2 linked regions of the Acidicapsa acidisoli genome follow. The protein of the gene in region 1 interacts with the protein of each later gene in a pairwise test. Links are inferred from orthologs where the notes say so. Each region holds a gene or a part of one and is shown in the gene's direction. Other genes may lie near its edges. The genes, in order: gyrB and gyrA.

Region 1 (17,366 bases):
CGCCGGAACCCTTCTTTTTCCGCGAACCTCGCCGACGTGACCTCAATTCGCGCAACTCCCGATGTCATTCAAGGATTGGATGCCTTTCCCTCTGTGCAGATTCCAATCCTTCGATTGTAATTTGACCTTTCCGGTGAGCTGGGGTAGGCCGGCCCTGCTCGCGGTGTACTCCTGGCCGTAACCGGTAACACCGGCATGGCGGTAAGCTAAAGCTGGCGACTGGTTTGCGTTGTCCAAGGAGTTCTCATCTGGAAACTGCACTTGTACCACGTTACCTGGGGCTGGACGTCGGTTCGAAGAGGATTGGCGTCGCCGTTTCGGATGAGCTCGGGTTGACGGCGCAGCCGGTGCTGACACTGACGCGTAAGCGCAATCCGCGGGAGGATATGCGCTCGCTGGCGAGGCTTTGCCGGCGGTTTGGCTGCGTGGGGATCGTGGTGGGCAATCCGCTGCATCTCTCGGGCGAGGCTAGTACGCAGGGCGAAAAGACGCGGGAATTCGCCGAAGAGTTAGGACAGATGGCGGCTTTGCCGGTGCACTTTTGGGACGAACGGCTCACCAGCCGCGAGGCGCACGCAATTCTTTATGCCGCGGGCAAAAGCCGTCAGGAGCACAAGCCGCTGGTGGATCAGGTGGCGGCGGTGCTGATCCTTCAGTCGTTTCTCGACGCCCGTTCGAATCGAAGGCGCGACCTCGAAAACGAAGCCCCTGAGGGTGGCATCGCGCCCGGAGAAGCTTCAGATTGACAGCAGTCGTCATATAATTATGGTTTCAGGGTTTTACCCGCCCAGCTGGATTCCGGGACGGATTTCAAGAGAGGGCGAACCTCATAGACGCGGCGGAATTCACGGACAAGACACGATGTATGTTTCGGCGGGGCGCTCAGGCAATTGGCGCCGCGGGGAATTTCAGCTCTTGCAGCCTAAGAGGACGCCGTCCGCAATGGGAAACGAATGACTGATCACATCAAGAAGCAGCTCCTGGAAGAGATCGCCAAGCTGGAGCATGAACTAGCCCACGAGCTACCCGTCGAGATCAAGAAGGCTGCCTCGCTCGGCGACCTCTCCGAAAACGCTGAGTACCACATGGCGAAGCAGCGCCAGGTCTTCGTCAACGCGCGCCTAGGCCAGGTGAAGAAGCGCATGGCTGAGCTTTCGCTGGTAAATCTGGCCAATATTCCCAAAGACAAAGTCGCCTTCGGCTCGACGATCACCGTGTATGACACGACCAAGGACGAAGAGATTATCTACAAGCTGGTGACCAGCGAGGAGTCCGATGTGTCGAAGGGGCTGATCTCGACGACTTCGCCGATTGGGCGGGGGTTGATCGGGAAAAAGGTGGGCGATACCGCCGTGGTGGTTACGCCCAATGGCAAGCGCGAGCTGGAGATCCTGAAATTGATCACCATTCACGACGAAGTAGGGGAATAGCGTGGCATCTACCTGGACCAGCGCCTTTGGCCGCGCCTGCGGCTGGCTGCTCGACCGCATTGTTCACGGACTTTCGCTCACGCGTATTTCCCCCAATGTGCTTACCTTTATCGGTCTGATCATCAATATCGGAGCAGCGTTTTTCTTCGGTCATGCCAACGCCACCAACGCCGGACGGATGTTCCTCTACGCGGGGCTGGTGATCATCGGAGCCGGCATCTTTGACATGGTTGATGGCCGGGTCGCGCGGCGAACGAACAAGGTGACAGTTTTTGGTGCGTTTTTCGATTCCGTAATCGACCGCTATTCGGATGTAGTGCTATTTTTCGGGTTGATCGTCTACTACGCGCGGGTCAATCATTTTCGCTACGTGGTTCTGGTCGCGTTTGTCATGGTCACTTCGCTGATGGTGAGCTATACACGGGCTCGGGCAGAGGCGCTGATCGGGTCGTGCAAGGTGGGCTTCATGGAGCGGCCGGAGCGGATTGTGCTGATCATCCTTGGGGCGCTCTTCAACCACTGGGGCGTGATGGCTCCGGTGCTGTGGGTGCTGGCGATTCTGTCGACGATCACGGTGATCAACCGCATCACCTATACGTACACGAACACCAAGCATATGGCGCCGCTCAGTTAGACTTTTCGGGTCAGAAGGATTTGTAACCGGGTGGGGCCGAAGTGGATCGAATCGACAGAAAGTTGAGTGATGTCCATGAGCCAGACTCCTGATTCCGCAGTTTCCTCCACTGTCCCTGCAAAGATCGAACCAAGAATTGAACGGAGCGACGCCGAGTGGCGCGAACTGTTGACCCCCGAGCAATACCATGTCCTTCGCCAGAAGGGGACAGAACGACCCTTTACCGGGATCCTGACGCAAAATCACGAGACGGGCGAGTATATGTGCGCAGGCTGCGGAGCGGTGCTCTTCGGCAGCGACGCCAAATTTGACTCAGGCTGCGGATGGCCTAGCTTTTACATCCCGGCGGACTCGAAAGCGATCAAGGAGCACGAGGATCTGAGCTACGGGATGCGGCGCGTCGAAGTGACCTGTGCGCGCTGTGGCGGTCATCTGGGCCATGTCTTTCCGGATGGCCCGAAGCCGACCGGACTGCGTTATTGCATCAATTCCGCATCGCTGAGCTTCGAAAAGAAGTAAGGACAACTCAAAAAGCAGCCCCCGCCCGCATAAGGTTCGGCGAGTGGGGGCTGCTTTTTGGTGCTTGAGGTGTATCCGGCGAAAGCCTGGGCGCTACGCCTTGGCGACTTTGCCGCTCTTGATGCAGTTGGTGCAGACGCGGATGCGCTTGGCTGCTCCGTTGACCAGAGCGTGAACGGCCTGGAGATTCGGGCTCCAGCGGCGCCGGGTTACGTTGTGGGCGTGAGAGATGTTATTGCCAAACTGCGGGCCTTTGCCGCAAACGTCGCATACCTGTGCCATTGCTCGACTCCAAAATCCTTAAGGGTATTCCCGCATTGGGATCGGGGCGGTCGTGAAGACGCTGTCTACATTGCGTCGGAGCGTTTTTCGCTCTGGGCAAACGTTGAAGGCTGCCACAACGCAGAAAGACGCGGCTCACAGACCTGCTGCCGAACCCTTAGTATACCCGGAAATCGGCTTTCGGCAAAGGGCTCGGTTTGGCAGCGCGTTGACACAGGCCATAAGTCTTATCCCTCCTTTATATGATTGAGAGTGTACTGGTAGGAGAAGTGGGGGTTTGGTCAAACCGAAACGAAGTGGAAACACACGATTCAATCCACCTGACGTCTATTTCGAATCCAAGCCACATGAGAGCTGAACGCAGCGCCGGCAGCTGGATCGACGAAACTCCCCTCGAATCGAAATGCCTGGTCCGTTCCGCAACGGCAGCCGACATGCCGGATGTCACAGCTATCTATGCCCAGTTCGTCGCAATGAGTACGGCGACATTCGAGACTGAAGTTCCGGATGAGTGGGAGATGCGGCGGAGGCGGCAGGCCGTTCTGGATCGCGATTTGCCGTACCTGGTGGCGGAGCTCGAGGGTTATATTGTGGGCTTTTGTTACGCCTCGCAGTTCCGGCCTCGCCAGGGTTATCGCTTTACGGTCGAAGACTCCATTTACGTGCGCCCCGACTGTATCGGCCATGGGGTCGGCAAGGCTCTTCTGGGCACGCTGATCTCGGAATGCCAGGCGAAAGGTTGCCACTCAATGGTGGCCTGTATCTGTGGGGTGAATGTGCCTTCGGTGGCGCTGCATGAATCGTTGGGATTTCAGCAGGTTGGTTTACTGCCGGAAGCAGGGTACAAATTCGGGGAATGGCTTCGCCTGTTGATCATGCAGCGTCCCTTGCAGTGAGACGCTGACGCTTCTCACTGCGGCGAAAACCCTCTATTAATTCTTTAGTCGCGCGAAGACGCTGTCTGCTTTCGGGGCAGACGTATTTCACTCTGGGCAAGCATTGAAGTGCGATTCCGGCAATGGGCCGATTGCGGGACACACACAGCCACCCAATTCTCAGAGCAAATCTTTGAAGGCAGATCGCAAATCTCTCTTTTCGTCCTCTGTGAGGGCCTTGCCTAGCCTTAGCTTGCCTGCGTACAAAAGCGGACGGTCAATTTCCGGAGGCAGCGGAACCCGGCCCTTTAATGAAGGGGCCAGTAGAGACGCTAACGGACCTTGGAGGATGCTTGCATGAGTCTGTCGGGCGATTTCCTCGCATGATAGGCGGGATTTGGTCACGGACCCTGTAGTTGGTACTACCGATGGCAGGCTGTGGGTCACCACAGATGGTTGAGGACTAACAGGACCGGGGATCGGTGCCTGAACCGTTGCTTGAGCAGCAAAGCTCTTGATCCAATCTGTTGTGAGATAGAGTTTTCCATCTGCTTCCGCAGCGAGATAGGGCGAGGTCGCAACCTTCGGCTCAAGAATAATGAGGTGGACGCGAAGGCCCATCGCTTGTGCAGCCGTCACCCCCGGTGTCAGATCCGCATCCCCACTTATCAGAACCGCGTGATCGATGGCCTTTGATTGGGTAAGGTTCAACATGTCGGCAATAATCAATCCATCCACAGCCTTCTGTTGCCCGGTCATGTTTCGTGTTCCAAGCCTGAGCTTAAAATCGTCAAGCTCATCGATCGATTGGTGATCCGGACCCTTACCGAGCTGGGAGGGACCGTCGTACCAGTAGACGCGGAGCAATTCGACTCCATTTGTCTGGCTGCCTACCGCACCCAGCAGGCTGTTGCGGAGGCTTTTGTAATCGACGATGACTTCACTTCTTTTGCCCGGCCTGCCCAAGACTGCGTGGCATGATTGCACCCAGAAATATCCCGCGTCTATGAATACCGCAACTCTACCCATTAGTTCACCCACAATAAATTTGAAAAGGGGCGCATATGCGCCCCTTTCTAGTGACGTCTTTGGGACGCCAAGTAATTGATGTCTTTGGGACACCGAATAGTAAAAACAGTATAGCAAATTTTAGAAAATGTGACCCGATGACACTTTGTTTCTTTGCGATCCCTTTTTTAGAGACCGGGCTCTCGCAATAAGACTTGCGCCACTCGCCGAAATCGATTTAGAGTCAGCTTCGTTTCCCGTCGCGGGCCGGCTCAATGTTTGGCAGAAAGCCAGTCAGCAGGCCGATGGCCGGCAGGTAAGCGCACAGTTGGTAGACGTAGACGATGCTGGTCATGTCGGCGATTTTGCCGAGGACTGCCGCGCCGATGCCGCCCATGCCGAAGGCGAAGCCGAAGAACAGGCCGGAGATCATGCCGACGCGGCCGGGAACGAGTTCCTGCGCGTAGACCAGGATCGCCGAGAAGGCTGAGGCGATGACGACGCCGATGATCACGCTCAGAACGCCGGTCCAGAAGAGGTTGGCGTAGGGCAGCAGCAGGGTGAAGGGCAGGACGCCGAGGATCGAGCACCAGATGACGTATTTGCGGCCGATCTTGTCGCCGATCGGGCCGCCGATGAGCGTGCCGGCGGCGATGGCTCCGAACAGCAGGAAGAGATGCAGTTGCGAGCTGGCAACGGAGACGTGGAAGCGGCTGATGAGATAGAAGGTGTAATAGCTGGTGAGGCTGGCGATATAGAAGTACTTGGAAAAGACCAGCATCATCAGGATGAAAAGCGCGAAGCCCACCTGATTTCTGGAGAGGTTGTGGTGGTGGTCGGGATGAGCGGCGCGGCGTTGCAGGTGTTCGAGGCGCTCCTTGTACCAGCGGCCTACCCAGCTAAGGACGGCGATTGCGGTGATGGCGGCAAGCGAGAACCAGAGGACGCCGATTTGTCCCTGGGGCAGGATGATGAAGGCAGCGAGCAGCGGGCCGATGGCCGAGCCGGCATTACCGCCGACCTGGAAGAACGACTGTGCGAATCCGTGTTTGCCGCCCGAGGCCATGCGGGCCACTCGCGACGACTCGGGATGGAAGATGGCGGAACCAACACCGAAGAGCGAAGCGGCGATCAGCAGCAGCGTGAAGGTGGGCGCAAAGGCCAGCAAAACCAGTCCAACCAGGGTGCAGGACATGCCGATGGGCAGCGACCAGGGCAGAGGGCGGCGATCGGTGAAGTGGCCGATGAAGGGCTGCAACAGCGATGCGGTGATCTGGAAGGTCAGGGTAATCAGCCCGATCTGGCTGAAATTCAAATGAAATGAGGATTTCAGGATCGGGTAAATAGAAGGCAACAACGACTGGATCATGTCGTTGAGCAGATGGCAGAAGCTGACTGCCGCGAGGACGCGTAGCAATGTCCCCTCCGGCGAGGCGCCGGATAGGGGTTTTGGAGCCTGAACTTCAATGGTTGCAACAGGAGAAGTGGTCATTCTTGATTGCCGGGGTGCTTTGCTGGGTTTGCCAGACTGGATCGCCAGTCTTTATTTTAGCTTTGATTCGGCGGCTTTGCCGTGGGGGAGCGGCGTGATTGACGCGAGGGAAACAAAGACGGTACACTACCTTAGTTTGGCGATTCTGCCTGTAGCCCTGTTTCAGCACTCGTCCGGTGAGTAGTTTGATATGGACTTGAGTGTTGTCAGGGTGAGCATGTGTTTGCCCATTCAATCAGGTTTGAAGGATGCGCGCCCCAATCGATATTGGGTTGAGCGGCGGCGCCGGAGGTTCTATGTACGCTGTGATTCGTACCGGTGGTAAGCAGTACCGGGTCGCCCCAGGCGATGTCGTCAAGATTGAAAAGGTAGAGACCGCGGATTCGGACGTCCAGACGGTCGAGTTTTCCGATGTGCTGGCAGTTTCCGGCGAGCCGGGTACGATTGCCAGGCCGGCGAGCGCGAAGGTTACGGCCGAGGTGATTGGCGACGGTCGCCATGCAAAGATCCTGGTCTTCCACCTGAAGCGGAAGAAGCAGTACAAGAAGCTGCAGGGACATCGACAGGCATTCACCGAGGTGCGTATCAAGACCATTGAGGTGGATGGCGTTCCCTACGGAGCAGCCGTCTAAGCGGCCGAACCGGTAGAACAGAAGTTCTGGACTTTAGAAAGGATTTACTCGAATGGCACACAAAAAAGGCGGCGGTAGTTCAACAAACGGACGCGACTCAAATGCCCAGCGGCTGGGCGTGAAGGCCTTCGGCGGCCAGGTTGTGACCGGCGGCACGATCATCGTTCGGCAGCGTGGAACACCGATCAAGCCGGGCGTGAATGTTGGCATCGGCAAGGACGATACGCTCTTCGCCAAGATCAGCGGAACAGTGCAATTCCGGGATCGCGGAAACAAGGGACGATTCGCGTACGTGGAACCCCTGGCTGCTGAGTAAGCGCGGTCGGCGCTCTCGCAATGGCTTAAGAAAAGGCCGGAACCTGATGGGGTCCGGCCTTTTCTGTTTTCGATCAAATCCAAACAAAGCGGGATTCTCAGGATTCCGATTCTTTGCCCTTCAGAGTGCGAACGAAGGCGCGTTCTACAACCTTCTCAACGTCCACAAGGAAGAAGCTGGGCGCAGGTTGCACGGCAACTTGTGTGCCCTTGTGTCCAAGGGCCGAGGCGATCTGATCCCATTTGTAGATGGCTGAGTTTACAGGAACGGTCACGGCTCTGCGTGCCGGCTCCGGCATCGCCGAGTAGACGGACCAGACACCGAGGGTGATGACCGAGGAGACCTCAAAGGCTAACTGAATGGCCGGAGTAGCATTGACGCCCAACATGGAAACGATGGATTCGGCGCAGTCGATTGCAGCCATCAATCCCAGCCCCAGTGCCATCCCCATCGGGCGGCTTCGCAGTGATAGTCCGATCGCCCTCATGCTCAAGAGAAGCAATGCCAGCAGGCAGAGTTCAGTTGCGCCGGCGCATCGTAGAAGCTGCAGACCAATTTTGGCTACCGTTTCCGACCCCGGTGTGAGAGATGTCAGGGTTGTTGCCGTGACGACCACGGATGCAATCGCAGCCCAGGCAAAAACGGTGGTGCCCATTCGCGCCAGGCCCGGCAGCGGGGACATCGCTTCGCGGTATACGTCAAGGCAGCTCAGGAAGATGAGAGCAGCGGAAATAAGGCAACTGGTCCAATAGACGACGAAGTAGATCTTCGTGTAGGTCATCTCACTGGCAAGCAACGGACCGTAGAGCAGAAATTCCACGATTACCGCGGTAACTGCTCTGACTGACAGATATGAGAACATCCAGGGATAGTGCTTACGAAGACTCGGCCGCGAAAATGTTGCACAGACTGCAATTGACAGCAGTACGTCCAGGTTTACGGTGATCGTATGAGCGAGGGACCAATTCATGCGGCGCGGCTCCGAGCCATCCTTAAAGTACCCCTAGAATAGCGCGTTTCCCTGATGCCGCCTAACCAATAAGGTAATCGCCCGGTAGCACTTTCGTGCTACCGGGGTAGCGTATGCGGACCTGATTTTTTTGGGGATTTTATCGTATAGGGGGGCATTTGTCTGTAAACGGATTGCAGGTTGGCATCGGTCCACCGCCCCCTGGAACGCTGCTCGGGGTGATGGAAGCAACAGTGGAATTCCTGGGTGAAGAGTTTCCGGCAAAAGCTGCGGCGAGAATCAGAGTCAGGGCAAACATGCGAATAATCAGCTTCATAGATACGTCTCCTCCGAAAGTTGTATGCGCGGGTTATGTATTTCTACCTGAGTTAGGAATAGACTGAATTCTACTTTGGAGTCCAGCGATTTCGGCGTAATTAGAAAGTATGCAACAGTAAAGTTACCTGCGGAAGCATCCCCTGGGTAATTCAATTCGGATAACCTGATCGTACCGACGGGTCAGATAATCTGATGATTTCCGGGTACCAGACTCCTATTCGACAGGTTACTGAATCGCGTCTCTCAGAGGCGCGCCCGTGATAAAATAGACCTAGCAGGCGGTCCGAAATCCTCATTCCAGAGCCGCAGTTTCCTGGTCGACTCAGGAGGGCTTGCGGTTCACCAGCGACGTGTGTGCGTCCATTTCCCTGCGGCGCACAAGACTGATAACGCTTCAGGAGACAGGTCGGATTCAACGCCCTTCGCAAAAGATCTGATTAAGCGAGCTTATGTCCACGAACAATCTCTTTGATGACTCCTCTTCCGGCGCGACCCCTGCCAATAGTGGCAGCTACACAAGCGACAACATCAAGATTCTGGAGGGGCTGGAAGCGGTCCGGTTGCGTCCTGCGATGTATATCGGCTCAACCGGAGAGATGGGCCTGCATCACCTGGTATATGAGGTGGTCGATAACTCGGTCGACGAGGCGCTGGCGGGCTATGCTACGGGCATCGAGGTGATCATCCATTTCGACAACTCCGTCACGGTTGTCGATGACGGCCGCGGCATTCCCGTGGACATGAAGACGCTGCCCAACGGCGAGCAGATGCCGGCCGTGCAGGTGGTTTTGACCAAGCTGCACGCGGGCGGCAAGTTTGATGCTTCGACGTACAAGGTTTCGGGTGGTTTGCACGGCGTAGGCGTGAGCTGCGTCAATGCGCTCAGCCAGGAATTCAATGTTGAGATCTGGCGCGACGGGTATACATACGAGCAGGACTATTCCTGCGGCGATCCGACCTCGATGCTGCGACAGACCGGCACAAGCAAGCGGCGCGGAACCAAAGTGCACTTTCTGCCGGATCGAACGATTTTCACGGTCACCGAGTTCAATTACGACACTCTGGCGCAGCGTCTTCGCGAACTGGCCTTTCTGAACAAGGGGCTGGGGATCACGCTCACGGATGAGCGTGCGGTGGACCCCAAAACCGGCGAAGCGAAGCGCACGGAGTTTCGCTATGCGGGAGGCATTGCCGAGTTCATCAAGCACCTGAACAAAGGCAAGGCTGTGCTGCATGAGAAGCCGATCACCATGGAAGCGAGCCGGGATGGCGTGGAGATCGACATTGCTCTCCAGTACAACGATGGCTACTCGGATACCGTGTTCAGTTTCGCCAACAACATCAATACCGTGGATGGCGGTACCCATCTTTCCGGCTTCCGAACTGCTCTGACACGGACGATCAATGCGATTGGGCAGTCGCTGGGATTGTTCAAGGACCTGAAAGAAAATCTCTCCGGCGACGACGTGCGCGAAGGGTTGGTTGCTGTTGTCAGCGTGAAGCTTCCGCAACCGCAGTTTGAAGGGCAGACCAAGGGCAAGCTGAACTCGGATATCGCTGGGATCGTCCAGGCCTTCGTCAACGAGCGGCTCGGCGGATTTCTGGAACAGAATCCGCAGATCGCCAAGAAGATCATCGCCAAGGCCATTGACGCGGCCCGCGCTCGCGAAGCTGCGCGTAAGGCCCGCGACCTGACCCGGCGCAAAGGAGCGTTGGACGGAGGTGGTCTGCCGGGCAAACTGGCTGACTGCTCGGAGCGCAACCCAGAGCGCTGCGAATTGTATCTGGTCGAGGGCGAATCGGCAGGCGGAACGGCCAAGCAGGGGCGCGATCGGCGATTCCAAGCGATTCTGCCGCTGAAGGGCAAGATTCTCAACGTCGAAAAAGCCCGCTACGACAAAATGCTGGGCCACGAGGAAATCCGCGCCATGATCACGGCGCTCGGCTGTGGCATCGGCAAGGATGACTTCGACCCGGCCAAGCTGCGCTATCACCGCATCATTCTGATGACCGACGCCGACGTGGACGGATCGCACATCCGCACGCTGCTGCTGACCTTCTTCTTCCGCCACATGACGGAGTTGATCAAGCGCGGCCATGTGTATATCGCCCAGCCGCCACTTTTCAAGATCAAGAAGGGCCGATTCGAGCAATACGTCAAGGATGAGCGGGAACTCAATACGGTCGCGGTCAGACGCGCCTCGGAAGGCATTTCAATCCGCCATGGCGAAGGCGCAGAGTTGATCGACGGCGCGATTCTGACCCGCTTTATCGGGCATCTGGAAGAGTATCTCGGCTTCCTGGGCAAAGTGGATAAGCGCATCCGCAACGAGAAAGTTACCGAATTGCTCGCCCGAATGGAATTCACCAAGCGCGCGGATTTTGTCTCGACGGAAGAAACTGAAATCCCGCAAAAGCTGGTGGAACTGCGGGCCGCACTGGAACCGCTCTCGGAGCAGTTTCAATTCCGCGCCCTCGGGCAGCCGGAACGGGATGAGGAGCATCAGACCTGGTCGTTGAGCTTCACGGATGTGCAGGGAACAGTGCGCCGTATCGACTGGGCGCTGGCTGCGAGCGCGGAATACAAGCAGATGATGGTGAAGTTCGCCCTGATCAAAGATCAACTGGAGCCTCCATTCCTGATCGAATATGCGGGCAAAAGCGCGGCGGAAGTGGTACAGGATGAAGCTGACGCAGAAGCCGAGGCGGCAGCGGAACCGATCGAAACAGTGGCAGCGAAGGCTCCGAAGAAATCTGCGAAAGCCAATCGCGAGCCGGTCGAGAAGCAGAGCGCCCGCGAGCTCTTCGAGTATGTTGTCGAGCAGGGCAAGAAAGAGTACCAGGTGCAGCGCTACAAGGGACTGGGCGAGATGACCGCGCCACAGCTCTGGGAAACGACCATGGACCCGGCTGCCCGCACACTGCTCAGCGTGAAGCTGGAAGATATCGCCGAAACCGAGCATATCTTTACCACGCTGATGGGTGAAGATGTCGAAGCCCGGCGCAAATTCATTGAAGACAACGCGCTCGATGTCAAAAACCTGGATATTTAACTACTCGGATATTTAGCGGCCAAAATTGTGAAGAGGCGCATATCGGTGTGCGTGGGCTGAGGTCATTCCAGGTGGAACGCCTCGGCCGCGTGTAAATGAGCCTCTTCGTTACCTGGTTTGCGCAGCGAGCAATACCGCCCCTTGAAGTGCCTGGTCCTGGGCATTCCGCGTGAGGAGCCACAGTCTCAATCTTCCGGCTCATTGGGGCTCAAAGGTGGTTATCTTCTTCGCGACAAAATTGAGAAAAGCCCGGATCCGAGGCGATAGATGCTGGCGGTTTGCACAGATGGCGAAGAGGTCGATCTCGTCGCACCAGAAGTCGCTCAGGCATTGAACAATTGTGCCCGCAGCCAGTTCGTGTTGCAGATCCCAGGCGGCCTTCAGGGCGATACCCTCACCCGCACGCACCCAGTCATGCACTACCTCGCCGCTGGTCGTGCTCAGGGTTCCGTTGACGATCACTTCGAAGCGTTTTCCCTGGTCCTGGAAGAGCCATGTGTCTATCACGCGCCTGCCGCGGACCAGGCGGATGCAGTCGTGTTGGAGTAGATCGCTCGGCTTCGCTGGAACCCCGTGTTTCTTGAAGTAGGCTGGCGACGCGCAAACGATGCGCTTGGCGGAAAGAACCTTCTTGGCGATCACACTGGAATCGGTGGGGAGGCCGACACGGAGAGCTACATCAAGGCCATCGTCGATGACATCCAGGCCGATATCGGACAGCATGAGATGCACTTGAACATCCGGGAATTCATCTCTGAAATCAGTGATGAGCGGAGCGATGAGCCGTCTGCCCAACTCCATCGGAGCGCCGATCCGAAGCATGCCTTTTACTGCGGCTCCCTTTGAGGATGCCTCTGCTTCCGCTTCGGCGATATCGGTAACGATGCGTACACACCGTTCATAAAACAACTGTCCCTCTTCCGTCAGTTCGAAGGATCGAGAGGTGCGCGTGACCAGGCGCACGCCGAGGCGGGATTCAAGGGCGCTGAGTCCTCGGCTCATCGCTGCGGGAGAGGAGTTGAGGGCTCGAGCGGCGGCGGACAGGTTCCCTGCCTTTACGATCTGTACGAATAACTGGAGTTCAGCGACCTCGTCAGCCACGATCCCTGCCTTTTCGAGCGGCAATGTCTTCCCCATCATTCTAGCCACTTCCGGAGTTCGCTTAACGGATCAGAGTCTTCGAGGTCAGCCGGTACAGCGCGCTCTAAAAGCGATAGGTCAGACCCGCATTGGCGACGATCGGAGGGCGGTTATCCACCCCATGATCAAAGTAACCACCAGGCCGAAACCCCGCCAGGTTGAACGCGGCAATGAAATGCTGCGCGGGCGACCAGCGAATCTCCATGTCGCCCTGGCCTCCCAGATGCCTTGCGCTGGAGCTGCTCGCAGAGTCCATCAGTATGCCGCTGCCAAATGCATATACGCCGTCATGGACTGATTCGCGCCAATACCAATCCCATGAAACCTCTCCGGTGATATTCCGGCGTAGCTGAAACTGCATCATCGGATGAAGATCCATCAGGTTCTGGGGGCCCAGGAACGGAATGGCTTTGGGAGTGAAATACGCGCCGCGAGGAAACAGCGAATTGAACGTGCCAAGGGTGTTCCCCGCTGGATTTCTGTCGCCGCTGTAGATGTCGGCTCGCAGCATCGGACGCGGATGAAATCTCACTTGATCGAGCGTGTATCCCGTCTCCGTAGAGAGACTCCAGGCACGAATCGAATCGTTACCGAAGGCGCCCCACTGGTAGTTGGCCTCCCAGTTGTAATCCAGACCCTTAGAGGGTGGCCGGAAGGCCCTTACACCCACTGTATGGCGAAGCTCTGTCGCAGAGCCGCGATTGTACGACGCGTCTTTCGTCGCGAGCCCGATGTAGTAGAGATCCACCATTCCTCGTGACAGGATCGGCGCCGGCGCAGTGAGATAGCTACCCCACGTCGTTTGTTGGGGATTGGGAGCGTCGTCGAAGAATCCATGGTTATCCTCTACAGGCTTTAAGGCAAACACGTCCCAGTGGAGATGCGAGGTTTGCGTAATCCAGCGTATTCCGTCGAAGCTGAGCTTTACATTCGGGCCTTCGTTGTTGTCGAAGAGGCGGCCCGATCCAAGTACGACCTCCTGGCGGCCGAGTCGCAGACTGCTTCCGAGTTCCCGGCTGACGTGCGGACCGATCTCGATAAATCCCTGGTGGAAGTCCCCGGGGTCCTCATCCACTCCAGGTCTTGGACCTCCCACTCTGCCCATGACATAGTCGAACTGCAATTCTGAAAACAGCCGGAAATTACTTCCGGCATGTAGATCGAAATGCGGCATTACGCGGCTCATTACGTAGCCGTTGTGGTCTTGAGGGCCTGCGCCCAGCATCCAGTTGTCGTAGTATTCATACTCCGTGCGATACTCCAGCCCAAAAGAGATATACCTCTGTGGACCGTCGCCCAGGCGAATGTATTTCGCCGGATCGAAGAAGTCCGGATGCAGCACTGGACGAGAGAGAAAGCTCCAGTCCTGCTCGGCAGGAAACGGGTTCAACGGAGGTCGAGCAGGATCGCTCACCTTGCCCGGTGGTTGCGGATCGGGAGTCTGCGCAAACACATGTCCGAAGCTCAGCAGGATCACGATGGCAACCGTCATCGCCGGCGCACAACGGATGAACGATGATCGTAGTACGTTCAGCGAGGAATTGGTAGAGATCTTCATGTCCAGTCCTTGATCAATCGGTCCCGCAGGGGCTAACGCATTGGTGAGTGGCAGCGAATAACATCCCTATCACCTCAGCGTGGCTTTAGAACCACGCGTCCGCGCTCGCCTTTCGCGACCAGCTCGTAGGCCTGCTGGGCGTGTGCGAGGGGAATGGTCTTTGAGACAATCGGCGGCTGATATACGCCGGAATCGAAGCCTGATCGCAGCTCTTTCAAGATGCGTCCCGAGGCGGTCAGATCTCGCTTAAGTGTGTCCACGCCAAAGAGCTGCGACTCGTTGTGGTAGAAGTCCACTAGATCGAACGTCACGCGGCGCTCTGTAGGGGAGGTAATTTCAACCTGCCGACCGCGGGGCGCGAGCAAGCTGAGTCCGATCCTGAATACCGGGCCTCCGGCTGCATTGAGGACTACATCGGCGCCGCGGCCGGCGTTATGTGTGCGCAACACATATCCCAGGTCCGGATCATGCGAGTTGATCAGAATGTCCGCAAGTTGCGCAGCAGGTGTAGGGCCTACGGGATCTCCCCGATGAATTCCGATCACGCGTGCGCCTAGATGTTTCGCGATCTGGATCGCTGCGCCGCCGACACCGCCGTTAGCTCCGAAGACAACAAACGTCTCGCCTTTCGACAGCTTTGAGTATTCGAGAGCGCACCATGCGGTCACAAACGTCACTCCCACGCACGCAGCTTGTTCATGCGACAGCGCTTCGGGCTTGCGAACCAGGCTCGCAAGGGGGGCTTGGATGTACTCCGCATGGGAGCCGTCTCTGGTGAATCCAACGTCGCCGCCCGTGCCCCATACTTCCTTGTCGATCCACTCCTGCGGACCGTCCACAACCACGCCCGAGTAGTCGCGTCCGGGGACGCGGGGAAGGGTGGTCTGTGACATCCGACCGGCAACGTTCTTCACATCGCTTGGATTCACCGAAGCTGCCTCAACGCGTACAACCGCCGTGTTTGCATCCGCCTGCGGCAGCGCTCTCTCGGCGAGCTTTAACTGGGACGGGCTACCGAACTCCTTGAACTCAATGACTTGCATGATTTTCCTCCATGGGGTGAAGTGCTAATGGCGCATGTAGAACGCACACTGGCGAAAGCATCAGCCATTGCGGTCAGTTCCAAGAGCCATGTATCCAATTAGCGCGTTGGATGTGGAAACCGAATGGGCTGAATGTTTGTAGCCGCGACGAAAATGAGGCCGCCAGCCATACACACATTCTTGAGAAAGTTGATGAGCTGAATCGTGTACAGCGGTGTGCCCACCGCCTGCCAGAAGGCATGGGCCATGAGGGTAGCTGGGATCAGAAATAAAAGCAGGGCTAACGCAGAGAGACGGGGATAAAGTCCGAATATCAAGCCAATACTTGCGACGAGTTGCAAAGCTTGCGCGCCCAGAAGCATCATGGGCACAAGGCTGACGGGAACGCCGTGAGCGGCCATTTCGTGTGCGGCAAGGCTCTGGCTGACGACGTTCAGTCCATTCAAAAGAAAAATGATCGACATGAGCACGCGAGCTGCGATAAGGGCATATCGTTCCATAGTTGAACCTCCTATTATTGAGTTCTCTTCGTGTGCATCGAGGAACGAAGAGTTTGGTGCAGGCAGGGGAAGCTGGATGGCAATGTCAGGCCGTCATCTCCTACTCATAACGCTATCGTTGTCGTCAGTGACTGAGAAGCCGCTTTAACCACACAGCAGCTTTGCGTTACAAGTAAAGCCGATCCTGTCGTTGCGCCTTACACTAAGCCGCTATGCACTATCTCCTTCGTCTCGGGCCAAGCCAGCGGGCGTAGCCTTACCTCAATCAGGTCGATCCCAGGCGTGGCAAAGAAACCTACCCGCGTTCTTCAGCTCATTACATCGGTCGATGCAATATGTGCCTTGCATAACGCGGATTCATGCTCTCGGTTCGATCAACATGGGCTAAGTGCAAACCGCCAGATTGCTAGATCAAGTGCATCCATCCGGATTTACCGCGCCTCAGCGGGAACGAAAAATGGCAGGAATGTCAGCCGCGCCCAACTTTATTTCAAAGCCTGACTTGACAGGATGGTATGACCAATCTACCATTTGCACGAAGATTCGGACCGGGTATCGAACCACCTGAAAAATGACCTCTGCATCCGTTCCAGCCCTGTGGCTGCAGCTATGCGGAGACGTCATGAGGGCACCATCGGTTCTGATTCACGCGCATTCCCATTTCTGAAGAGATCAATCAGCGAGAACAAAGGAGTGAATCTTGGAACCGATGCAGAAGAATGGCGAGATAGAGTCCCGCCGCGACTTTCTGAAGGCGGCGGCAGTGCTTCCCGTGGCGATGAGTCTCGGCGGTTTTACCCGTAGCGAAGCGAGCGCGCAAGCCGCTCCGGTCGGCGCAGAAAAGAGTGCGGCTCCCTGGTATCGCACAACTTGCCGATGGGGACAGATCAACCTGAACGAACTGGATCCGCAGCATTTCGATATGGATTGGTGGCGCAGTTATTGGAGGCGCGCGCAGACGCAGGGATTGGTCATCAATGCCGGTGGCATTATCGCCTTTTATCCGACGAAAGAACCGCTTCACCATCAGGCTCAGTTCCTGAACGGTCAGGATCTCTACGGCGACCTCACCCGCGCAGCTCATGCGGACGGGCTCAAAGTCTTCGCACGCATGGATTGCGGCAGCGCCTTCGAGCCGTTCTATAAGGCGCATCCGGATTGGTTCGCCGTGAATGCCGACGGCGAACCTTATCGAACCGGTGTTGCAGAAGCCGACGGCCGCGTCAGGCGTGGTGGAGGCGATGCACCCGGGCCGGAGCGCGATGATATCGTCCTCTACACCACGTGCATCAACGGCCCGTATTACGAAGAATATATTCCCAGGATTTTACGCGAAATAGCCGCCCATGAGAGGCCCGAGGGATTCACCGATAACCACTGGGCCGGCCAGGGCCGCGACAGCATGTGCTACTGCGTGAACTGCAAGAAAAAGTTCAAGCAATCCGGTGGAAAGGATCTGCCCACCAAGAAAGACTGGGACGATCCGACCTACCGGCAGTGGATTGAATGGAGTCATAAGCGGCGACTGGAGATATGGGATCTCTTTAATCGCACGACCCGGGAAGCGGGCGGCCCGGAGTGCATCTGGAGCGGCAT
Region 2 (13,808 bases), 530 kb from region 1 along the record:
TTCGCAGCAATGGACGAAGACTCGCGCGCGCGTCAAGAAAGCCATGGCCGATATGGCCGACGAGTTGCTCAAGCTCTATGCCGAGCGCGAGGCAGCGAAGGGTCATGCATTCAATGTGGATAACGAGTTTCAACTGGAGTTCGAAGAGGCATTTGATTTCACTGAGACCGACGACCAGTTGAATGCCATTGCCGATATCAAGCGCGATATGGAATCGGCGCGGCCGATGGACCGGTTGCTCTGCGGCGATGTGGGTTACGGCAAGACAGAAGTCGCAATGCGCGCGGCCTTCAAGGCAGTGCAGGACGGCAAGCAGGTGGCTGTGCTCACGCCGACGACCATTCTCGCCTTTCAGCATTACGAGACCTTCAAGAAGCGCTTCTCGCAGTTTCCGATCAATGTCGAAATGATCTCGCGCTTCCGCACGCCGAAGGAGCAGAAGGTGATTCTGGAGCGCTCGGAGACGGGCAAGGTCGACATACTTGTAGGCACGCACCGGCTGCTTTCGCAGGACATCAAGTTTCAGGATCTTGGACTGCTGATTGTCGATGAAGAGCAGCGCTTCGGCGTGCGGCACAAGGAGCGGCTGAAGCAGATGCGCAGGGCGATCGATGTGCTGGCGATGAGCGCCACGCCTATTCCGCGCACGCTCCACATGTCGCTTATCGGGCTGCGCGATATGAGCGTGATCGAGACGCCGCCGAAGGATCGCATGGCGATTCAGACCGTCGTTGCGAAGTTCGATGAGAAGCTGGTTCGCTCGGCGATTGAGTTGGAGCTGGAGCGTGGCGGCCAGGTGTATTTCGTGCATAATCGCGTCGAGAGCATTTACGAAATCGCCGCGAAGATACATGAGCTTGTGCCTGCGGCGCGCGTAACGGTTGGTCATGGGCAGATGAGCGAAGGCGAGTTGGAGAAGGTGATGCTGGCCTTTGTGCATGGCCAGTATGATGTGCTCGTTGCTACTTCAATTATTGAGAATGGCCTGGATATTTCACTGGCGAATACGATTCTGATCAATCGCGCGGATCGGCATGGGTTGAGTGAGCTGTATCAGTTGCGAGGTCGCGTGGGACGGTCCAATCGCCGCGCTTATGCGTATCTGCTGATTCCACCGGAACAAGAGTTGACGGACATTGCGCGACGACGACTGGCGGCTCTCAAGGAGTTCAGCGATCTTGGAGCGGGCTTCAAGATTGCCGCGCTTGATCTGGAGCTGCGTGGCGCGGGTAATATGCTTGGCGGCGAGCAGAGTGGGCATATCGAGGCGGTCGGATTCGAGTTATATACGACAATGCTGGAGCAGGCGGTGCGCGAGTTGAAGGGCGAAAAGGATGAAGATCGCGCGGCCACACAGCTCAACCTTGGAATTGCTCTGCGCATCGAAGAGACGTATGTGCCGGAAGAGAATCAACGGTTGCGGCTGTACAAGAAGATAGCTGGAGCTGCGACGGATGAAGTGTTAGCAGATGTTCGCGCCGAGCTGGAGGACCGGTACGGTCCGCTGCCGGATCATACGATTCATCTGCTGGAGGCTTCGCGATTGCGCATTGCCTGCGAACGGGTCGGCGTGGCGCAACTGGATCGCAAGCGCGATCTGCTGCATTTGAAGTTTACGGACAAGGCTGCGGTCGATCCCGAACGGCTCATGCGTCTGGTGGCCAGGAACGCGCGCAAGGGCGCGCAGTTCACGCCGCAGGGTATCTTGAAGTATCCTTTGACTGCCATGACGCCAGCCGATCCGATGAAGATCATGGCCGACGCCCGCGCGTTGCTTGACGCCATTCAACTGGAAGCTGTGCCTGCCTAGCGCGTGTTCGCGCACAAAGTGAGCCAAATGAAAAAAGCCGCAGCATTCTGTATCTTCGGAGCTCTTATCGTGTCGGTAGCTGTTAACCAGGGATTTGCGCAGGACTCGAAGGCGGCATTTACCGCTGCTTCGGATGAGTACTTCGATCAACTGTATTTCCCGAACCAGCCGACGCTTGGGACTCTGACTGGCTACCATCAATACGATTCGAAGCTCGAAGATTTCTCGCGTAGGAGCATTGATTCTGAGATAGAGGCACTACACGATTTCGAAGGGCGGATCGCGACCATTCCTGAGGCTTCGCTGGATCAGACGACTCGCGGCGATCGCGAACTGGTGCTCTCCAACATACGCTCGACTCTTTTAACGCTGGAAGTGATTCGTCCGTGGGAGAAGAATCCGGATAGTTATTCGGGGGCTATTTCCAATGCAGCTTTTTCGCTGATGGAGCGCAAGTTCGCGCCGTCCGAAGAGCGGCTGCGATCCCTGATTGCGCGGGAAAAGCTGATGCCGCGGACGTTTGTTATCGCGCGGGAGAACCTCAAGAATCCGCCGCATGTTTACACCGATATTGCGATCGAGCAGCTTCCCGGCATTATCAGTTTCTTTCAGCATGATGTGCCGCTTGCGTTTGCGGACGTGAAAGATCCGGCTTTGAATGCGGAATTCACAGCGACGAATGCGGCTGTAATTGCCGCGCTCAATGACTATCAGTCCTGGTTGAAGACAGAACTGCTGCCGCGCTCCAAGGGAGAGTTTCGCATTGGTGCGGATACCTTCCGCAAGAAGCTTGCATATGACGAGATGGTCGATACGCCACTGGATAAGCTGCTGGAGATAGGGCAAGCCGATCTCAGTAAAAACAAAGCGGAATTCAATCGCGTCGCGAGAGAGCTTGAGCCGGCAAAAGATCCACGCGCGGTGCTGGAGGAGTTAGGACAGAACCATCCTGCGCCGGATCAGTTGTTACAGAGTTTTCGAGATACCTTCAATGGCCTGATTTCTTTCATTCGCGCGAAGAATATTGTAACGATTCCTTCGGATGTGCGGCCGATTCCTTCGGATGTGCGGCCGATTCTTGAGGAGACGCCGCCCTTTATGCGGGCCACGACATTCGCTTCGATGGATACGCCCGGGCCGTTCGAGAAACATGCTACGGAGGCGTATTTCAATGTAACTCTGCCGGAGTCCTCGATGACTCCCGCGGAGGTCGAGGGATATATGCACGCCTTTAACATCGGTACTGTGATCAGCACGGCGGTGCATGAGGCTTATCCTGGCCACTATGTGCAATTCCTTTGGGTGCCGCGCGCCCCGAGCCGTGTGCGCAAGATACTGGGCGCTAATTCGAATGCCGAGGGCTGGGCGCACTACTGCGAGCAGATGATGCTGGATGAAGGCTACGGCCAGCCCGGCTCAGGCGCGAAGACGGAGCGTGAAGCGAAGTTCCTGCGCCTGGGGCAGTTGCAGGATGCGTTGCTGCGGGACTCCCGCTTTATCGTCGGCATCCGGATGCACACGGCCGAGATGAGTGTTGACGATGCAATCGCCTTTTTCGAACGGGAAGGATACCAATCCCATGAGACGGCGGTGGTAGAGACGAAGCGCGGTACCTCCGATCCAACTTATCTTTACTACACGCTGGGTAAGCTGGAAATTATGAAGCTGCGAGAGGATCTGCAGAAGAGAGATGGTGCAGCTTTTTCGCTGCAGAAGTTCCACGATGCATTTCTCAGTCAGGGCTACCCTCCCATCAAGATCGTGCGGCAGGCAATGCTGGGGAATGATTCTCCGGCGCTCTAGGAAGCGCAAGTTGATGCAAATCTTTAGTAATTAACAACCAACATTCCTTTGGTAACTTATCTTTGAGATAATTCGAGAGGCTGCCCGAAAGTCCAGCTATGTTCTTCAGGAAGGAACCTATCGCATGAGCAATCAAGTTCGCACGGCTGTCTTTCCCGCAGGTGGTCTTGGCACACGTTTTCTGCCCGCCACCAAGGTTGTTCCGAAAGAGATGCTGCCCCTTGTCGACAAGCCAATTATTCAGTATGGCGTTGAAGAGGCAATCGCATCCGGTATCGAGCACATTATCTTCATTACCGGACGGGGCAAGGGCGCGATGGAAGATCACTTCGACATCAGCTATGAGTTGGATGCGGCCCTCGAAAAGAAGGGCAAGAAAGAGTTGCTGGAGATATCGCGGAAGATATCCTCGCTGGCTCGTATCTCTTATGTTCGGCAGAAGGAGCCGCTGGGTTTAGGTCATGCCGTGCTTAGCGCCAAGCAGTTAGTCGGCGACGAGCCGTTTGCGGTGATTCTGGCGGATGATGTCATTGATTCAAAGGTTCCTTGCATCAAGCAGATGATCGATGTTTACAACGAGCGTCAGGGATCGGTGCTGGCGACGATGACCATCGAAGGGCCGGGGATCAGCGCTTATGGAGTGCTTGCGGGTTCACAGGACCCGGCTAACGAACGGATCTACAACTGCACCGGGATGGTCGAAAAGCCGAAGTTTGCGGATGCCCCGTCGAAGCAAGCGATTATTGGCCGATATGTGCTGACTCCAGCCGTCTTTGGGCTGCTGGAGCAGACTCGCTTTGGAGCCGGCGGCGAGCTGCAGCTTACGGACGGAATCCTTGGGCTGCTCAAGACAGAGAAGGTGTATGGCTACACCTTTGAGGGCAAGCGCTTTGATGCCGGGGATAAGTTCGGGATGTTACAGGCGACTGTCGAATTCGCGTTGAATCGAGCGGATCTCGGACCGAAGTTCCGGGAATATCTCAAAACGCTTCCACTGTAAGTTGAAAGGGAGCCAGTTACAAACTGGCTCCGCCCTACGCTTTCCACTTGATGTTACAACCGACGCTGGCGAGCTGATCTTCCGACACTGGTTTGCCGGTTAGCACCGCGTCAATTGCTGCGCGCAGATCTTCGCCGGTGACTGGAATCCCGTTGCCGGGGCGGCTGCCGTCAAGTTGGCCGCGATAGACGAGGCGGAAGTCCGCGTTGAAGAGGAAGATGTCCGGGGTGCAGGCTGCGTCAAAGGCCTTCGCGACTTCCTGCGTTTCATCGTAGAGATAGGGAAATCGAAAATCCATCGTGATGGCCTGCTGCTTGAGCCCAGCCGGTGCGTCGTCGGGATAAGTCAAGGCGTCGTTGCTGCCGATGGCGACAATTCCGATGGACTTATCGGCGTAATCCTGCCCGATTTTGGCCAGCTCGCGTTCAACGTGTTTGACGAACGGGCAATGAGTGCAGATGAACATGACCAACAGGGCTTTCTTTCCGCGAAAATCATCGCGCCGGATGGTTTGTTCGCTTACGACGTCGGTAAGTGCGAAATCCGGGGCCAGGGTGCCAAGCGATAACATGGTTGATTCTGTTCGTGCCATGGCGGCTCCTCCGTAGATGGATTTATAAGTTGAAGTTTGTAAGTGCGTTGCTTAGAACAATGGTGCTTGCTTTTGGGGCATAGCAAGGCCGAAGTGTTCGTAGGCGAGACGGGTTGCAATGCGACCGCGCGGAGTGCGATCGAGAAAGCCGATCTGAATCAGGAATGGCTCGTAGACTTCTTCAAGTGCGTCTTCATCTTCGGAGAGGATCGCGGCCAACGTACCCAGGCCGACCGGGCCGCCGTCGTATTTCTGAATGATCGTCATCAGCAGGCGGCGGTCGATTTCGTCGAAGCCGTGCGCGTCTACTTCGAGCATGGTGAGCGCGGCGTGGGCGGTTGCGCGGTCGATTTCGCCGGTCCCGCGCACCTGGGCATAGTCGCGCACGCGGCGCAGGAGACGGTTGGCGATGCGGGGTGTGCCGCGGGAACGGAGCGCAATCTCCGCCGCCCCGTCGGTGTCTATCGGCACCTGCATGACTTCGGCGGAACGCTCGACGATGATCCGCAGTTCCTCTTCTGTGTAAAACTCCAGACGCAGGAGAATGCCGAAGCGCGAGCGCAGCGGTGAGGATAGCAGGCCGGGCCGCGTCGTCGCGGCGACGAAGGTGAAGGGACGGATTTCCATCACATGGGTGCGCGCGGCCGGGCCCTGGCCGATAATGATGTCCAGCTTGTAGTCTTCGAGGGCGGTGTAGAGTTTTTCTTCGAGCACGGCCTGCAAACGGTGGATTTCGTCGAGAAAAAGCACCTGCTTTTCGCGCAGATTGGTCAGGATTGCGGTCAGATCTCCCTGGATTTGTAAGGTCGGGCCGGAGGTTTGCTGGAAGCCTACGTCCATTTCGTTGGCGATGATGGTCGCAAGCGTGGTCTTGCCCAGGCCGGGTGGTCCGAAGAGGAGCACGTGGTCGAGCGCCTCGCCGCGGGATTTGGCGGCTTCGAGGGCGATGGCGAGCTGTTCCTTGGCTTTGGCCTGGCCGATGAACTCGCCCAGTCGGCGCGGGCGGAGCTTCAGTTCAAAGCTGTCTTCTTCGCCGGCGCGCGCGGCGCTTACGAGGCGTTCGGGATCGTCTTTAGGTTTCGGCGCCATGCTGATGGAAGTCTATCAAGTGTTGGCCGCAGAGCGGTGTCTTGTGTGGGGCTGTGGACAATTCCGTCAATCGCACAACTGATAAAGTAATTGCGCGGCATAGAACCGGAGGTGGAGCGGCATGATCGTCGTTGAAGAACAGGTTGAGTTGACTACTGCTTGGGGGCCGATGCGGACCCACATTGTTCATCCTGCAGCGCCGGGAAAGTACCCGGGAGTTGTCTTTTATTCAGAGATTTTTCAGATCACAGGGCCGGTAGCGCGCATTGCGGCGATGCTGGCCGGACACGGGTATATCGTCGCAATGCCGGAGATTTATCACGAGTTCGAAGCGCCGGGCACCGTGCTCGCGTATGACAAGCCCGGTACCGACCGCGGGAATACGCTCAAGACGACCAAGGAACTGGCCAGCTACGATGCCGATGCGCGTGCGGCGCTGGACCATCTTGCTTCACGTCCGGATTGCACCGGGCAGCTTGGAGCAATGGGGATTTGCATCGGCGGGCATCTGGCGTATCGGACAGCACTGAATCCGGATGTGCGGGCGACGGTCTGCTTCTATGCGACGGATATCCACAAGCACAGCCTGGGCAAGGGCATGAACGACGATTCTCTGCAGCGGGCTTCAGATATCAAAGGCGAGTTGCTGATGATCTGGGGACGGCAGGACCCGCATATCCCGCTGGAAGGCAGGATGGCCGTGTTGAATCGGCTCAATGAGGTAGGAGCGGTATTTACCTGGCATGAGGTAAACGGAGCGCACGCATTCTTGCGGGACGAAGGCGCGCGGTACGATCCGGAACTGGCGCGGCAGTGCATGACGCTGGCGCTCGATCTCTTTCATCGCAAGCTCGGGCAGGGCGATTCCAGCGCGGCGGCGATTACGAATACACGCAATTGAAGTCGTTCTCAGTGCAAGACGGGTTCTGACCTGGCTCCGGTAAACTGGGTCAGGACCCGTATCGTCAGGATGACCCTTCGTTTCGCGACTCTTCGCCGTTTCCGATTCAATCTGCCCCAGCGCATCGCGGCGGGGTTGTTGCTACTGTTTCTGGCGCAGGCGTTCTGGCTCACCGCTCACCAGGACCTTACCGAGCGCGACTACCAGTACGCACGCTGCGGCCGCGAAATGTGGGAACGGCCTTCGCCTCTGGCTGGATATTTTACGTCCTGCGGGAATATTCACGACGGCGTACTGGCGTATCGCGTGGCAGGGCTGCCGCTGACGCTCAATCTGGCGTATGAGCGGCTGGCGGACAACTTTCGCAAGCCGGAAGACAAGGTTGTCCAGACACTCGACGCGCCCACTTCGACCTGGGAACTGCGCCACCAGATGACGCATGTCCTGCTGCTCCTGCGGCTGCCGTTTATCGCTTCCGGGGTGGGATTGGGCGGGGCGCTGTGGTGGGTGACGCGGCGGCTCTTTGGCAATCTGGGCGGGTATACGGCGTTGGCGCTGTATGTTTTCTCGCCGGAGGTTCTGCGGGCGTCGGTTGCTCCTAATCCTGAGATTCTTACGGCGCTGGGCTTCTTTGGCGGCCTCTACACGTGCATCGGCGTGGCGCATGCGATGCAAGGCCCACGGCGAAAATGGCGTCCCAGGATTGTGTTGCTCACGGTCTGCTTCGCGGTGGTTGCGGCTTCGCATATCGCGGCGCTGCCGGTGCTGGTGTTATTGGGACTGTTCTTCATGTTATGGATCGCGGAAGGACGCCGGAGCCAGGTGATGCCCGTGCTGCTTGAGTCGACCATTGCGGCATTCATCTTGCTGTTTGCGTGTTACGGTTTTTCGCCGGACGCTTTCAGCTATCTCTTTCGCTCGGACGCGGCGCAGATCGGATTTTCCTTCGGCCCGGCGTGGCATTTCTTCTGGAACATCTCAAATGCCGGGATTACTGTGGCGACCGGCGCCGCACTGCTGCTTTACTTTGCCTTGCGCAAGACGCTTTATTTCGGAAATACGACGCCGTTTCTGGTGACGCTGCTTTTGATTTTTGTTATTACGGCGGGCGTGCCGGGGAATCCGCTGCTTTGGGCGTTGCCATTCTTGCTTACCTTCATCGCCGGGGTCTTCGCCGATTCGTATGAGACGGTCCGAGGCAGGGTCGCGATCGCGGCGTGCGGTGCAATTGTTGTGCTCCAGGCGGTTTTCTGCGTTCTCACTTTGCCGGGGTTGCTGTAGGCGGTTAGGATTTTTCCGGCGGAACTTTTGCGCCTTCTTTCCGAGCCTTGGAGAGCCCGATGGCAATGGCCTGTTTCGGGTCGGTTACCTTCTTGCCGCTGCGTCCGCTTTTGAGCTTTCCTTCCTTCATTGCTTTCATTTCGGTTTCCACGCTCTTTGAGGCGGCTGGGGAGTATTTTCGCGCGGACGATTTCTTTGCGTTGTCCTTCTTAGCCGTAGCTGTTGTGGCCATCGTGAGTCTCCTTGTCTACCCCATTTTCAGATGGTTACGGTGCCTGAGCAGTTGTACGGAAGCTGTCCGGAGGCTCGATTACGTCCCCAAAATCCGCTCAAAATTCATCGCTCGCTGGGAATCTTCGATACGCTTCGGTAGGGCAATCGGATAGAAGTAGTAAGTATAAGTAAAATAAAGACTTATTCGCCGGTTCAAGCCTTGCTATTTCAGGGTCCAAACAACTAAAATAACGATAGTAGCTCGCGAAGCTCAGGCTAGTCCTAAATCGCTTCCATCCCGCCCCTTCGCTCGCATCCACAACTATGGCAGACGATCAGAATCCGCAACTCCCTCTTGAAGCTGGCGGCCCGCCGAACAGCGGTTCCAATGTGGTTTCCATCAACATCGAAGACGAGATGCGCCGCAGTTATCTCGACTACTCGATGTCGGTCATCATCGGGCGCGCATTGCCTGACATTCGCGACGGCCTCAAGCCTGTGCATCGCCGCGTGCTGTATGCGATGAGCGAGATGGGCCTGGAGCACAATAAGAAGTACACCAAGTGCGCCAAGGTTGTCGGCCAGACCATGGGTGTTTACCATCCCCACGGCGACTCGGCGATTTACGACACGATGGTGCGGCTGGCGCAGCCCTTCTCGATGCGTTATCCGCTGATCGACGGCCAGGGAAACTTTGGCTCAGTCGATGGCGACCCGCCGGCGGCGATGCGTTATACGGAATGCCGCCTGCAGCGTATCGCCGGCGAAATGCTGGCCGATATCGAGATGGAGACGGTCGACTTTGTCCCCAACTACGACGAATCGACCTCCGAGCCTTCCGTTCTGCCAACGCGCATTCCTACGCTGATTGTCAACGGTTCGAACGGAATCGCCGTCGGCATGGCGACTAACATTCCTCCGCATAACCTGACCGAGATTGTGAACGCCACGATTGCGCTGGTGAACGATCCGAAGGCCGGGTTGCTGGAAGTCCTGAAGCACGTTCAGGGGCCGGATTTTCCGACCGGCGGATTCATCTTCGGGAAGACCGGCATCGCGCAGGCCTACACGACGGGCCGCGGACGATTCCTGATGCGCGCCAAGGTGGCCACCGAGCAGCTTACCAAGGAAAAGCTGGCGATCATCGTCAACGAGATCCCTTACCAGGTCAACAAATCCAAACTCATTGAGCGGATTGCCGAACTGGTCAACGAGAAGATCGTCGACGAGATCAGCGACGTCCGTGACGAGAGCGACCGCGATGGCATGCGCATCGTGATCGAACTGAAGCGCGGCTCGCAGCCGGAGATTGTGCTCAACCAGCTCTACAAGCACACGCAGATGCAGGAAAGCTTCTCGATGATCTTCCTCGCGGTGGTCAACGGCCAGCCGCGAGAGCTTGGACTGGCTGCAGCCATCCGATGCTTCATCGATCATCGCGTGGAAGTTGTCCGTCGCCGGACAGTGTATCTTTTGCGCAAGGCCCGCGAGCGCGAGCATGTCTTAGAGGGCTACAAGATCGCCCTCGACAATCTCGACTCGGTCATCCGCATCATTCGCGGATCGGCTTCGCGTGCCGAGGCGAGGGAAAATCTCTACGTCTGGGGCAAGGGTGTTGAGATCGTCGTTAACCTGAATCGCGAGAGGCTTCCCGCCGAAGAGCGCGGCCTGACCTATCGGCAGATCGACGCCATTCTCGAATTGCAGCTCTATCGTCTTACGCAGCTTTCGGTCGACGAAATCCTCAAAGAACTGGGCGAAATCCGGCTGCGCATTGCGGAATATGAGCTGATTCTGGCCAGCGAGCCAAAGCTTCGCGCCGTTATCGTGAAGGAGCTGGAAGACGTTCGCGACAAGTATGGCGATGCACGCCGCACCATCATTGTCGACGAGACCGCCGAGCTGCAGATGGAAGACCTGATCGCCGATGAGCAGGTGGCCATCACTGTCAGCCACCAGGGCTATCTGAAGCGGACGCCGATCTCGATCTATCGCCAGCAGCGCCGCGGCGGCACCGGACGCACCGGCATGAAGACGCGCGAGGAAGACTTTGTCGCGCAGCTCATTATCGACTCGACCCATGCTTACCTGCTCTGCTTTACCAATACGGGCCGCGTTTACTGGGTCAAGGTCTACGAAGTGCCGGACGTGAGCGCGGCGGGCAAGGGCAAGTCGATGCAGAGCCTGCTCAATCTGCAAGCGGGTGAAAAAGTCGTCACCATCCTCCCTGTGCGCAATCTGGAAGAAGAGGGTAAATTCATCCTTTTCGCGACGCGCAATGGCATCGTCAAGAAGACGCCGCTCAAGGACTTCAGCAACGTCATGGCGCGCGGCATTATCGCCATCGCCATTGAAAAGAGCGATGACCTGATCGAAGCGGCCATCACCGACGGCAAGCAGACGATCTTCCTCGCCACGCGCGAGGGCATGGCCATTCGTTTCATCGAAGAATACGACCCGGAACGCAGCGGGATCGGATTGCGGCCCATGGGACGAAACGCCGCCGGCAATAAGGGCATTTCACTCAAGAAGGGCGACGAGGTGATTGGCGTTGCCATCACCGTCACCGATGAAACGCGGGATCGGAACCGCGATGAGTGTGCGGCGAAGTTGAACCTGACCAGCAAGCTGGAAGCTTTGCGCAACGAACTCTCGGAAGCACGAGAAGCCTTGCAGAAGGCGCGTGAAGATCGCCGAAACGGCAATCCCGACGATGAGGTTCTGAAGGCAGCGGAGAAGGCTGCTGAGAAATCCTCAGAAGTGGCGTGGAAGGCTCTCAAGGCTCTCGACGAACGCCTCGGCGTAGGCAGGAACTTGATTCTTACCGTCACGGAGAACGGCTTCGGCAAGCGAACGGACATCGACGAATATCGCCTGACAGCGCGCGGTGCGCAGGGCGTCAACAATCTGAAGGCAACCCCGAAGGTCGGCAAGAGCCAGGCCATTCTGCCGGTGGATGAGACATCGGAATTGATGGTGATCAGCCAGTTCGGCAAGATGATCCGCATCGATACCAAGACCATTCGCGAGGCAGGCCGTTCGACGCAGGGCGTGAAGCTGCTGAATCTTGAACCGGACGATAAGGTCGCGGCAGCGGTCGTCATTCCGCCGGAAGACATCAAGGAAGACGAGCAGGGAACCCTGCTGCAGTAGCCTCACCGAAAGAAGATGGAGTTGTAAAGCGCGACAGGCATCCCATTGTGGATGCCTGTCGCGCTTTACAACTGCGATTTTCTTCTCGACTTTTTTCAGCGTAGGTCATCTTGACCGCCAGTTATCGGACCTGCCCGCACCACTCTTGCCACTCCGAATACGCGGATCGGAACGGTACACTGGTAAAGCTCGGTAGCCTCCGCGAACCTCGCCAATACCCCCGTCTATGCGACGTTCGTACCTCATTTCGCTTCTGGTCGCCTTGGCCTTCAGTCTCTCTGTCATTGCTCCGTCAATGGCAGTCGTCCCCGCGCATCCGCATCATCGCGCTCAAACAAGATCCATTGCAACTTCGCGGAGAACCGGCAAAGCCGGCGTCCAGTCTCGCGCACGACGACAGGCCGCAGAACACGCGAGCCGCGCTGGATTGCGACCGGCGCAGCATCTGCATCGGCCGGGTGCACCAGCGAGTCGTCTGCGCGAAGCATCGCGGCGCTCAAGTGCCGGAAGGCACGGCCGTCACATGTCTTCGGAGCCCGTTCTCCTGCGGGCGCGACTGAACATTCCGCCGCCGCTGCGCGGCTCACATGAATCCCTGGTGCATCAGAACGAGATGGCCGAAGCCGATGGCCTGGAGCGCATCCTGGATGATGCCGATCTCGAAGACCGCATCGCCCATGGGTCGCTGGTTCCGGTGCCGGTTTCGGCTGCGCTGCATGTAAATACAGATTTGCCCGAAAACCGGCGCTACTGCCGCCCGTGGACGGCGAAATTCCTCACCGATCTGGCCCGCGCCCATTCCGCGCGCTTCGCTGGCTCAGTGATTGAGGTCACCTCCGCGGTGCGCACGGTCGAGTACCAGCGCAGACTGCGCATGATCAACGGCAATGCAGCAGCAGCGGACGGGGATATCGCGTCACCGCACCTGACTGGCGGCACCATCGACATCGCCAAGCAGGGTCTCTCCTCCAAAGAAATTGGCTGGATGCGCTGCTGGCTGATTCCGCTGGAACAGCAGGGCAAGATCGATGTCGAAGAGGAGTTTCGCCAATCCTGCTTCCATATTTCCGTTTACAAGAGCTATACGGAGTCGAATGAGGCGCCGGCTCCCGGCTCGACAAGTCCGGCAAAGGCCGCGCCCCTGGCTTCAGCCTCGATACTCGCCGGGCACGGCAGGTAAACCGGTTCCAATATCTGCGGCGGACGGTATTCGCAATAGACGGTGCTCTGGTACGATGACGACGGAGGACGCGCCCTTGTCACGCTTTGCAGCCCTTACAGCCTTTGCAATCTTGAGCACCGCCCTGGCCGCTCATGGCCAGACCGCGGCTCCGGCAGATCACCCCGCTGTGCCGAAGCAAACGTTCACTCCCGCAGCCGATGTGCTGCGCAGCTATAACGGTCTGAAAGCCAACATCCTTAAAGCTGCCGATAAGATGCCGACGGAAAGCTATTCTTTCCGTCCTACGCCGGAGGTCAGGACCTTTGCGCGCGTGGTGAACCATATCAGCGAGGCGCAGTTGCGCAGCTGCGGCACACTCAACGAGACGGCACCGGAAGCGCTGTATAAGGTGCCCCCTGAGACAGCCGACAAGGCGGCGATCGTTGCCGCGCTGCAGGCTTCCTTTGCGGAGTGCGACAAGGCGTATGCCGCCCTTACAGAGACCAACATGCTGCAGATGCTCACGCTTGGGCCGGTCACGCGGGCACGCATCGGCTTTGCCTGGGGAAATGTTTCGCACGACAACGAGCAGTACGCTACCCTGGCTCTCTATATGCGGTTGAAGGGTCTTGTGCCGCCGAGCAGCGAAAAGTAGCTCCCGGCCAGGCCACAAGTGTGAGGGCTGTCTTCGTGATTTCTCCTCATCCTTTCTCAAAGGGACTGTACAATTGCGGGCAAAGACCGGAGAGTCTGCCGTACGCCGTTGAAACGGTCTTTTGAGAGGCGAAATTCCATGAGCAACGT

What was found.
Region 2: the proteins of gyrB (region 1) and gyrA interact in binary tests that used the Escherichia coli proteins (3 or more experiments, as listed by UniProt). The link is inferred for Acidicapsa acidisoli from one-to-one orthologs.

The regions. Positions count from the first base shown.
Region 1 is NZ_JAGSYI010000001.1:834,512-851,877, reverse strand. What follows is about bases 8,544-11,729. They hold gyrB (DNA topoisomerase (ATP-hydrolyzing) subunit B), read left to right. Parts: upstream 8,544-8,925; coding sequence 8,926-11,529; downstream 11,530-11,729. Other genes in these bases: OHL23_RS03440 (LysR family transcriptional regulator), read right to left, coding at 11,728-11,729. Also shown: endolytic transglycosylase MltG, read right to left, coding at 1-46; Holliday junction resolvase RuvX, read left to right, coding at 225-746; OHL23_RS03495 (GreA/GreB family elongation factor), read left to right, coding at 954-1,430; OHL23_RS03490 (CDP-alcohol phosphatidyltransferase family protein), read left to right, coding at 1,432-2,064; peptide-methionine (R)-S-oxide reductase MsrB, read left to right, coding at 2,140-2,583; rpmB (50S ribosomal protein L28), read right to left, coding at 2,677-2,865; OHL23_RS03475 (GNAT family N-acetyltransferase), read left to right, coding at 3,213-3,761; OHL23_RS03470 (NYN domain-containing protein), read right to left, coding at 3,921-4,769; OHL23_RS03465 (MFS transporter), read right to left, coding at 4,993-6,240; rplU (50S ribosomal protein L21), read left to right, coding at 6,537-6,872; rpmA (50S ribosomal protein L27), read left to right, coding at 6,925-7,188; OHL23_RS03450 (hypothetical protein), read right to left, coding at 7,286-8,158; more of OHL23_RS03440, read right to left, coding at 11,730-12,669; OHL23_RS03435 (alginate export family protein), read right to left, coding at 12,734-14,227; OHL23_RS03430 (quinone oxidoreductase family protein), read right to left, coding at 14,302-15,270; OHL23_RS03425 (DoxX family protein), read right to left, coding at 15,369-15,770; OHL23_RS03420 (twin-arginine translocation signal domain-containing protein), read left to right, coding at 16,480-17,366. UniProt on the Escherichia coli protein: DNA gyrase negatively supercoils closed circular double-stranded DNA in an ATP-dependent manner to maintain chromosomes in an underwound state.
Region 2 is NZ_JAGSYI010000001.1:304,613-318,420, reverse strand. Bases 8,635-12,042 are described here. They hold gyrA (DNA gyrase subunit A), read left to right. Parts: upstream 8,635-9,013; coding sequence 9,014-11,842; downstream 11,843-12,042. Other genes in these bases: OHL23_RS01200 (DUF6496 domain-containing protein), read right to left, coding at 8,635-8,708. Also shown: mfd (transcription-repair coupling factor), read left to right, coding at 1-1,810; OHL23_RS01230 (DUF885 domain-containing protein), read left to right, coding at 1,880-3,613; UTP--glucose-1-phosphate uridylyltransferase GalU, read left to right, coding at 3,738-4,613; OHL23_RS01220 (thioredoxin family protein), read right to left, coding at 4,648-5,205; Holliday junction branch migration DNA helicase RuvB, read right to left, coding at 5,257-6,294; OHL23_RS01210 (dienelactone hydrolase family protein), read left to right, coding at 6,416-7,195; OHL23_RS01205 (glycosyltransferase family protein), read left to right, coding at 7,265-8,476; more of OHL23_RS01200, read right to left, coding at 8,481-8,634; OHL23_RS01190 (hypothetical protein), read right to left, coding at 12,124-12,330; OHL23_RS01185 (DUF5715 family protein), read left to right, coding at 12,366-13,022; OHL23_RS01180 (DinB family protein), read left to right, coding at 13,099-13,659; OHL23_RS01175 (YIP1 family protein), read left to right, coding at 13,798-13,808. UniProt on the Escherichia coli protein: A type II topoisomerase that negatively supercoils closed circular double-stranded (ds) DNA in an ATP-dependent manner to maintain chromosomes in an underwound state.